One region of the Ruegeria sp. CDSC002 genome, then DNA from elsewhere that is predicted to be linked to it. Evidence: riboswitches for the same ligand, from Rfam matches in the RefSeq annotation. Region 1 holds a riboswitch; each other region holds the start of a gene.

The links. A riboswitch is a leader RNA that binds a small molecule or an ion and turns the genes downstream of it on or off. The one in region 1 is predicted to bind cobalamin.
Region 2: another riboswitch for cobalamin. It lies ahead of AC2FJE_RS18165 (hypothetical protein); the one in region 1 lies ahead of AC2FJE_RS11590 (DUF1636 family protein).
Region 3: another riboswitch for cobalamin. It lies ahead of AC2FJE_RS23060 (metal ABC transporter ATP-binding protein); the one in region 1 lies ahead of AC2FJE_RS11590 (DUF1636 family protein).

What each region holds. Positions count from the first base shown of each region.
Region 1 covers NZ_JBXWOM010000005.1:271,589-273,848, reverse strand. The annotation lists gene AC2FJE_RS11595 (ABC transporter ATP-binding protein) at 1-706, opposite strand, end outside; gene AC2FJE_RS11590 (DUF1636 family protein) at 703-1,059, opposite strand; cobalamin riboswitch at 1,161-1,366, opposite strand; gene AC2FJE_RS11585 (bifunctional enoyl-CoA hydratase/phosphate acetyltransferase) at 1,515-2,260, shown strand, end outside.
Region 2 covers NZ_JBXWOM010000010.1:145,512-147,771, reverse strand. The annotation lists gene AC2FJE_RS18170 (alpha/beta hydrolase family protein) at 1-412, opposite strand, end outside; cobalamin riboswitch at 557-776, shown strand; gene AC2FJE_RS18165 (hypothetical protein) at 861-1,268, shown strand; gene AC2FJE_RS18160 (protein-tyrosine phosphatase family protein) at 1,276-1,773, opposite strand; gene AC2FJE_RS18155 (DNA polymerase III subunit gamma/tau) at 1,931-2,260, shown strand, end outside.
Region 3 covers NZ_JBXWOM010000022.1:11,365-13,624, reverse strand. The annotation lists cobalamin riboswitch at 474-684, shown strand; gene AC2FJE_RS23060 (metal ABC transporter ATP-binding protein) at 914-1,672, shown strand; gene AC2FJE_RS23055 (metal ABC transporter permease) at 1,665-2,260, shown strand, end outside.

The sequences.
Region 1 (2,260 bases):
CAAACGTTTCACGGACCCTTTCGGGTGTCAGCACTTCGTGCACGGGGCCGAAACCGGTCAGGCGCGTGGATTTCATCAACGCGACATGGGTCGCGAATTCCGGGATCATGACCAGATCATGGACGATCATGACCACCGTAATGCCCAGCTCGGCTACCAGCGACAGCATCCGTCCCTTGGCGTCCGGGTCCAGATGGTTCGTCGGCTCATCCAGGAACAAAAGCGACGGGTTTTGCGCCAGCGCCCTTGCGATATGAGCGCGCTGGCGTTCCCCGCCGGATAACACGGCCATCCGCTTGTCGGCGAGGGCGACGAGTCCGGTCAGCTTCAAGATGCGGTCCAATTCCAAGGCGTGCTCAGCCGCAGATCGATCAGCGCGGATGGGGATTTGCCCAAGGGCCACGTAATCGCGCAGAAACAAACGCCCGTCCGGCGATTCCTGCTGACTGACCACGGCGATCATTCGGGCGCGGTCCATCGCCGAAAGCTGCCGAAGGCTGCGCCCCTTTACCAAAACGTCCCCCAGCACAATCTCTTCACCGCCGCACAAAAGATTCAGCAGCGTTGTCTTACCCGCACCGTTTGGGCCGGCAATTGCCAGAGTGGCCCCTTCATTCAGTTCGAAATTGATGTTTTGCAGCAGTACGTCGCCGTTCAGGGCGTAATACTCCAGCCCGCGCGCCTCAAGGAAAGCTCCGCAGGTCATGCGCTTGTCTCCACTTTTAGCCGCGGCAGGCGCGCCAGAGTCTTTTCAAGAAGGGCAGGCGGGCGCTGCGTTGCGCTGGTCCACCCATCCGCGATGCGATGGTATTGATGTGCAAATTCGGCCAAAGCATCCACGTCCTCAGCCGATTGGATGTCACCGAAAAGGTACTGCGCTTTGTCGAATGCCTGAAACCCGACGGTTGTGGGACGACCGCAACCGGCCATGCAGGAAACGCTTTGGATGTCAAAACTGGATGGAAGCTTGCTTGCAAGCGCAGCGCGCAATGAATCCGCCCGGTCAGAACCCTCGCAGGTCTCGCAAATCAGAAGGAAGTGATCAGGACTGATCGACATGGCCCACTCCGCCTGTTGCCAAGCGCGGGCAGAAGGTGCCAATCATGTCATCACGTCTTAGACGTGTCATAAAGCCTCCTTCCAGGACGCCCCGCCCCGGGTTGGTTGAACATCGGATGGTAGGTCTCCTGACTTGCGGGTCGTGGCTTGGCCATCCTTCCCGACCCATTTGGGGTCAGTGGGTATTTGGCGTCGCTCACCGCTTACAGTTGCGGGGGCAGTCACGGACTTGGCGCTTGTTGGCAACCTCACCGTATTCCCTTTTCATCCCGTGGCGAACCATAGGGAACCATCGCGGTGATGCTTGCCCGAGTTCCGAATTTGGGTCAAGCGATAATCCGCGCCGCCCCACGCACAGAGGTCATTTGTCATTTGCCAATGATCTGACTACGCTGCGTTGCAGAAATGTAGCAACAAAGGTGGATATGTTCTGGTTCCGGGGGGCCGCACATCCAATGTTTGAAACAACGAACACGCTTTCAAAAACAAAGCCGGACGAGATGAAAATTCAAGAAAACAGAACCTATTCTCAACTGAAGGTGGGCGACAAGGCGCAGGTCACCCGATTGTGCACCGTGGACGACTTGTACGCGTTTGCCTCGGCTTCGGGTGACCACAACCCGCTAAATCTGGCGGCCTATGACGGAGATGGAGATGGACACCCCGAGGCTGTCGCGCCCGCTTTGTGGCCCGCGGGTCTGGTGGCTGCAGTCATTGGAAACATCTTACCGGGGGCCGGTACGCAAACACGTCGGGCGGACCTGAGTTTTCATGCTCCGGTTATGGCGGGCGAAGAACTGACCGCCTTTGTGGCTGTTACCGAAAAGCGTGAAGACGGCGACCTGACCTGTTCCGCCGAAGTGCGCCGGGTCGGGGATAACGCATTGATCCTGAGCGGTACCGTACAGGTCACGCCACCGTCGCGGCATTTGACCTTCGACTCGGTCGAGGTGCCGGGACTGATCGTTCAGCGTCACCGGCATTTCGTCGCTTTGTTGGAAAGGGTACGTCCTTTGGACCCGATGCCCACAGCGATCGTCGCCCCGGAAGAGCCGAATTCGCTAGGCGGGGCATTACTCGCGTTGGAAAGCGGCATCATTACTCCGATTTTGGTTGGCGACCCGGACAAAATCACCGCTGCTGCTGCCCAGCTTGGGGCCGATTTGTCCGGAGTTGAAATCATTGAAGCGCGAGACCACGA
Region 2 (2,260 bases), on a different contig from region 1:
AGATCATCCGGTCGATCTGCTCAATATCGGGCTGAATTGGCCCCAGCATTCCACCCACCGAATGGCCAATGCTCCACTGCTGGGCGGCGGGAAATCTGCGCCGCATTTCAGCGCGGGCAGCGGGCATGTCGATCAACGCCCAATCGGCCATCGTGGCCTGCGAATCGCGCAGGCGCCCGCGTAGAGAGTGGCCAAAATCGCGATAGTCATAGGTCAGACAGGCCATACCCTGTTCGTCCACCAACCACCGCGCAAAATGCTGGTAATAGTCGCGCGGTACGCCTGTAGCTGCATGGACTACAACCGCCACATCAGGTGCCGAGGCAGGCATATACAGCCGTGCCGACAGTTCGGCCTCTCCGGCAGAAAACGTGAAATCTTCGGTCAAAGCGACCGGAGTGTTGTCCAACATGGTGCCCTCGCAAGCATCTGAACTATTCGGTTCACATATGGCATATCGGCGCTTTTGCGCGACTAGAGTCAACAGATTTTCAAAGTGACCAAGCGTCCACTTGAACGATGGAAAACAGCCCGCTTGACTCAAGCCACCTACAACCGCTAGCGATGAGGTGATGGTTCTCGTCCTTATATTGGGGCGGGATGAAAAGGGAACTCGGTGCGGTCCAGCCCGGCAAAGCCGGAACGGACCAAGGCCGCGACTGCCCCCGCAACTGTAAGCGGTAAGCAATGCCGAAATACCACTGGCCGAAAGGCTGGGAAGGTCGGCAAAGCAATGACCCGCAAGTCAGGAGACCTGCCATCAAAGTAAAAACCGAAACTCGGGCGGGGTGTCCGGGCAGGTCTTCAGTACGCTGAGTTCCCTGTTCCACGTCCCCCGCTCACCGCGCGGAGGGCGCATTATGATCTGGAAGACAACGACCCACGAATTCACCGCCACCCTGTGCCAGAAAACGGGGAAAACCTGCCCCGCATTGGCCCAAATGGCTCGGGCATTGGCCGAGGCGATGGCAACAGCACAACCAATGACGACCAGCGAATTTGAGGTGGACGGCTCCAGCGAACTGACCCATTGCGATGAGGGTTGCACCGCACGGTTTCGCGCCAGCCCGGCCCGGATCAGGGTCTATTGCGGGGCAAACACAGGCGACTCAGCCGACACGTTGGACGAATACGCCGATATGATGTTCGGCCCTGACTTTTCCACTCTGCCTGCTGGTGTTTTGGCGGCCTTGCCTTGCGCCATGCTTCAGGCATCGGCCCTTGCACCGCGTCCATCGCATCAGGTTGTTCAACAAGCCACGGCCTGATCCTAGTTCACTGATCGCTCTGGGCCGGTTTCATGGCCCAAGCCATCTGCTCATCCGTTTCCACCGCGCATGGTCGGGCCAAGCGCAGCCGGTTTAGCGCGTGGTTTGGATCTTCGCCGCTTTCCACCATGAGCCTCAGCGCGACCATCCCCGACCGCCCACAACCGCCCCGGCAATGCACCAGCACGCGTCCACCGTCGGACAGAACCTGCCGGGCGGCTGCGCTGGCTTGGGGCCAAAGAGTTTCGATTGGCAGGGGCGGTGTGCCAAAATCCTCGACCGGAAGATGCACCCAGGTCACGGACCTGCTTTGAACGTCTCGACCAAAACCGCCTGCGCCGACCTGCCGCATCTCGGCCTCGGTGGTCATTGAAATCACCAGATCAGGGTTCCAGTCCTGTATCACCCTCAGATCGTCCACATACCCACCGCCGCCGCCCGGCAAGGGGGACAGCGCCAAGATGCCTGAGCCAACAGGCAGCGCGTAGATCGCAAATTTTGCCAAAGCTAATGCTCCTACTGCCACCGGCCCACCAAATTTTGACAGCTGGTTTATCCCGCTTACAGACGCTGTCCAAACCGAAATTCCACAAAGCCTGCTGTGGACGTGGGCGGCCCGGGTCTCTACGCTGCATTTCTGACACGAATCTGACAGAGCAGACATGACCGAAACGCCCAGCCCCGCCTATCAGGTTCTTGCCCGCAAGTACCGCCCCGAAACCTTTGCTGATCTGGTTGGACAGGACGCAATGGTACGCACGCTGAAAAACGCGTTCGAAGCGGATCGGATCGCGCAGGCCTTTATCATGACCGGTATTCGCGGCACCGGCAAAACTACCACTGCCCGGATTATCGCCAAAGGCATGAACTGCATCGGCCCCGATGGTGAAGGCAAGCCAACGACCGAACCTTGCGGCCAGTGCGAGCATTGTGTGGCCATCATGGAAGGACGCCATGTCGACGTGATGGAGATGGACGCCGCCAGCCGAACC
Region 3 (2,260 bases), on a different contig from region 1:
CATCTGATCGCTTCCGAAAGCAGACCTTTGCGCCATCGCGGCATTAGTCAGCTTTGTCCCGCTTATCGGAAGTTTGGCTACTGTTTTGCGAAAATCCGCTTCTTCCTCAAACCAAACACTTTAACTTAGTTCGACAACCGCGGTTGCACCTTGCCGCAACCGGCGTCAGACTATCCAAAACACCCCGCTCAGACGGCAATCGATCAAATAGATCAATCGCTTAACATCGGCACCCCGTCAGGCGAATAACCTGCAATGTCAAAGACCCAAATCATCCCACTGCAGACAAAAAAAGTCCGGGCAGAATAAATTCAGTCAAAAAGACCGTTGGCGTGGGTCTGAAGCTGCAAGAAGCGGGGCTCGTGTAGTATCCACCGTTGCCTCACGTCTACCGCGTCCTCCGTAGTCGACCGGTGACTGGAACGAATAGCCATCCCTCACAGGTTTGCGCTCTTGTCGAATCAAATCAATTCGTATTTTGTCCTCGCGATGGTTCCCGACTGTATTTTGCGGTCAGGGATAAAAGGGAATACGGTGCGGTTCTGTAAAAAGGCCAATTCCGTGACTGCCCCCGCAACTGTAGGCGGCGAGCGACCCGAGATCGTCCACTGGGCAATAGCCTGGGAAGGATCGGGATAGCTTTGACCCGCAAGTCAGGAGACCTGCCATCCGAAATTTATGAACCTGGGCGGGGTGTCCCAGAGGGAGATGACAATGTTTCAAGCGGTCCGTACCGTGCACGACCTTGCGCTCGCTTTGCCCCTGTCCAAACACAGGAGGCGTTGCCGTTGTCATTGCAAAAAGCTGACACCCAAAGGGGTAAGTGTCTGACAGAATTCAGCGTTCCGGTGCTGGTGGCGGGGGCTCTGGCGCTGTCGGCGCTCTTGTGGCTCGCGATTTACGCGGTGATTTGATGACGGCCGTTTTACAAATCCGCGATCTGACGTTGGGCTACCGCGACCTTACATTGTTTCACCGCCTCTCCATGGATATCGCGGCTGGAACGACCCTTGCCGTTCTTGGTGCGAACGGGTCGGGCAAGAGCACTTTTGTAAAGATGCTGCTGGGCTTGATGGATCCTCTTTCGGGCAATTTGACTTGGCCGCAGGGCCGTCCTGGTGACATCGGGTATCTGGCGCAGATGACAGAGTTCGACCGCCGATTTCCCATCCGTGTGAGGGATCTTGCTGCGATGGGTGCCTGGCGCGGGTTTGGTTATCGTACCGGGCTGGACGCCGCCGCGCGCAACCGGATGGCTGCAGCGCTAGATGAGGCCGGGGTACTGGATATCGCTGACCGGCCTCTGCATATGCTGTCGGGAGGGCAACTGCAGCGCGCGCTGTTTGCGCGGGTTATCATGCAGGACGCGCCGCTGATCCTGTTGGATGAACCGTTTGCCGCAGTCGACCAAAGTACTGAAGCGCATCTGCTGTCGATTATACGCCGATGGCGCGATGAGGGTCGCGCGGTGGTTTTGGTGGTGCACGATCTTTCCTCAGTGCTGGATTATTGCAGCCATGCGCTGCTTTTGGGCGGGCAAGAGGCGACCCATGGACCGGTAAATGACGTTCTGACGCCAGATCGGCTGGTTGCGCAAGGATACCTCTCGGAAAGTCAGGCGTCCTGGATGTTCCGTGGCACCCATTCAACAGCGGAGCACGCCAATGTATGACCTGATCGCAGAAATGTGGAGCTTTGCCTTCATGCGTCGCGCTTTTGTGGCAACCACGGTCTTGTCGGCCTCGGTCGCACCGGTAGGGGCGTTTCTTGTTCTGCGTCGTCTGTCGCTGGCTGGCGAGGCCATGGCCCACGCGATTACCCCAGGCATCGTCATCGGCTTTGTCACGGCGGGCCTTTCGGTCATGTCGCTGTTGGTCGGAGGGCTTATCGCGGGTGTTGGCGTCGCCATTTTGACCGCCTTTCTGGCACGCCGGACGATCCTGCGCAGCGATGCTAGTCTTGCCTCGCTGTATCTTATCGCATTGGCGGTGGGTATCTTTATCCTGTCTGCAGCGGGGTCCGCAGTTCCACTAAAAAGCTTCCTGTTCGGATCAATCCTAGGGATCGACGACGCGTCGATGGTCCTTGTCGGAGGGGTGGCGACAGTAACTTTGTTGGCATTTGCCGTTCTGCTTCGTCCGCTGATTGTCAGCACCTGTGACCCGGTTTTCTTCGAAACGCAGACGCGCCGACCGTGGTTGGTAGATCAGGGTTTTATGCTGCTGTTGGTTCTGAACCTTCTGGCTGCGTTCAAAACACT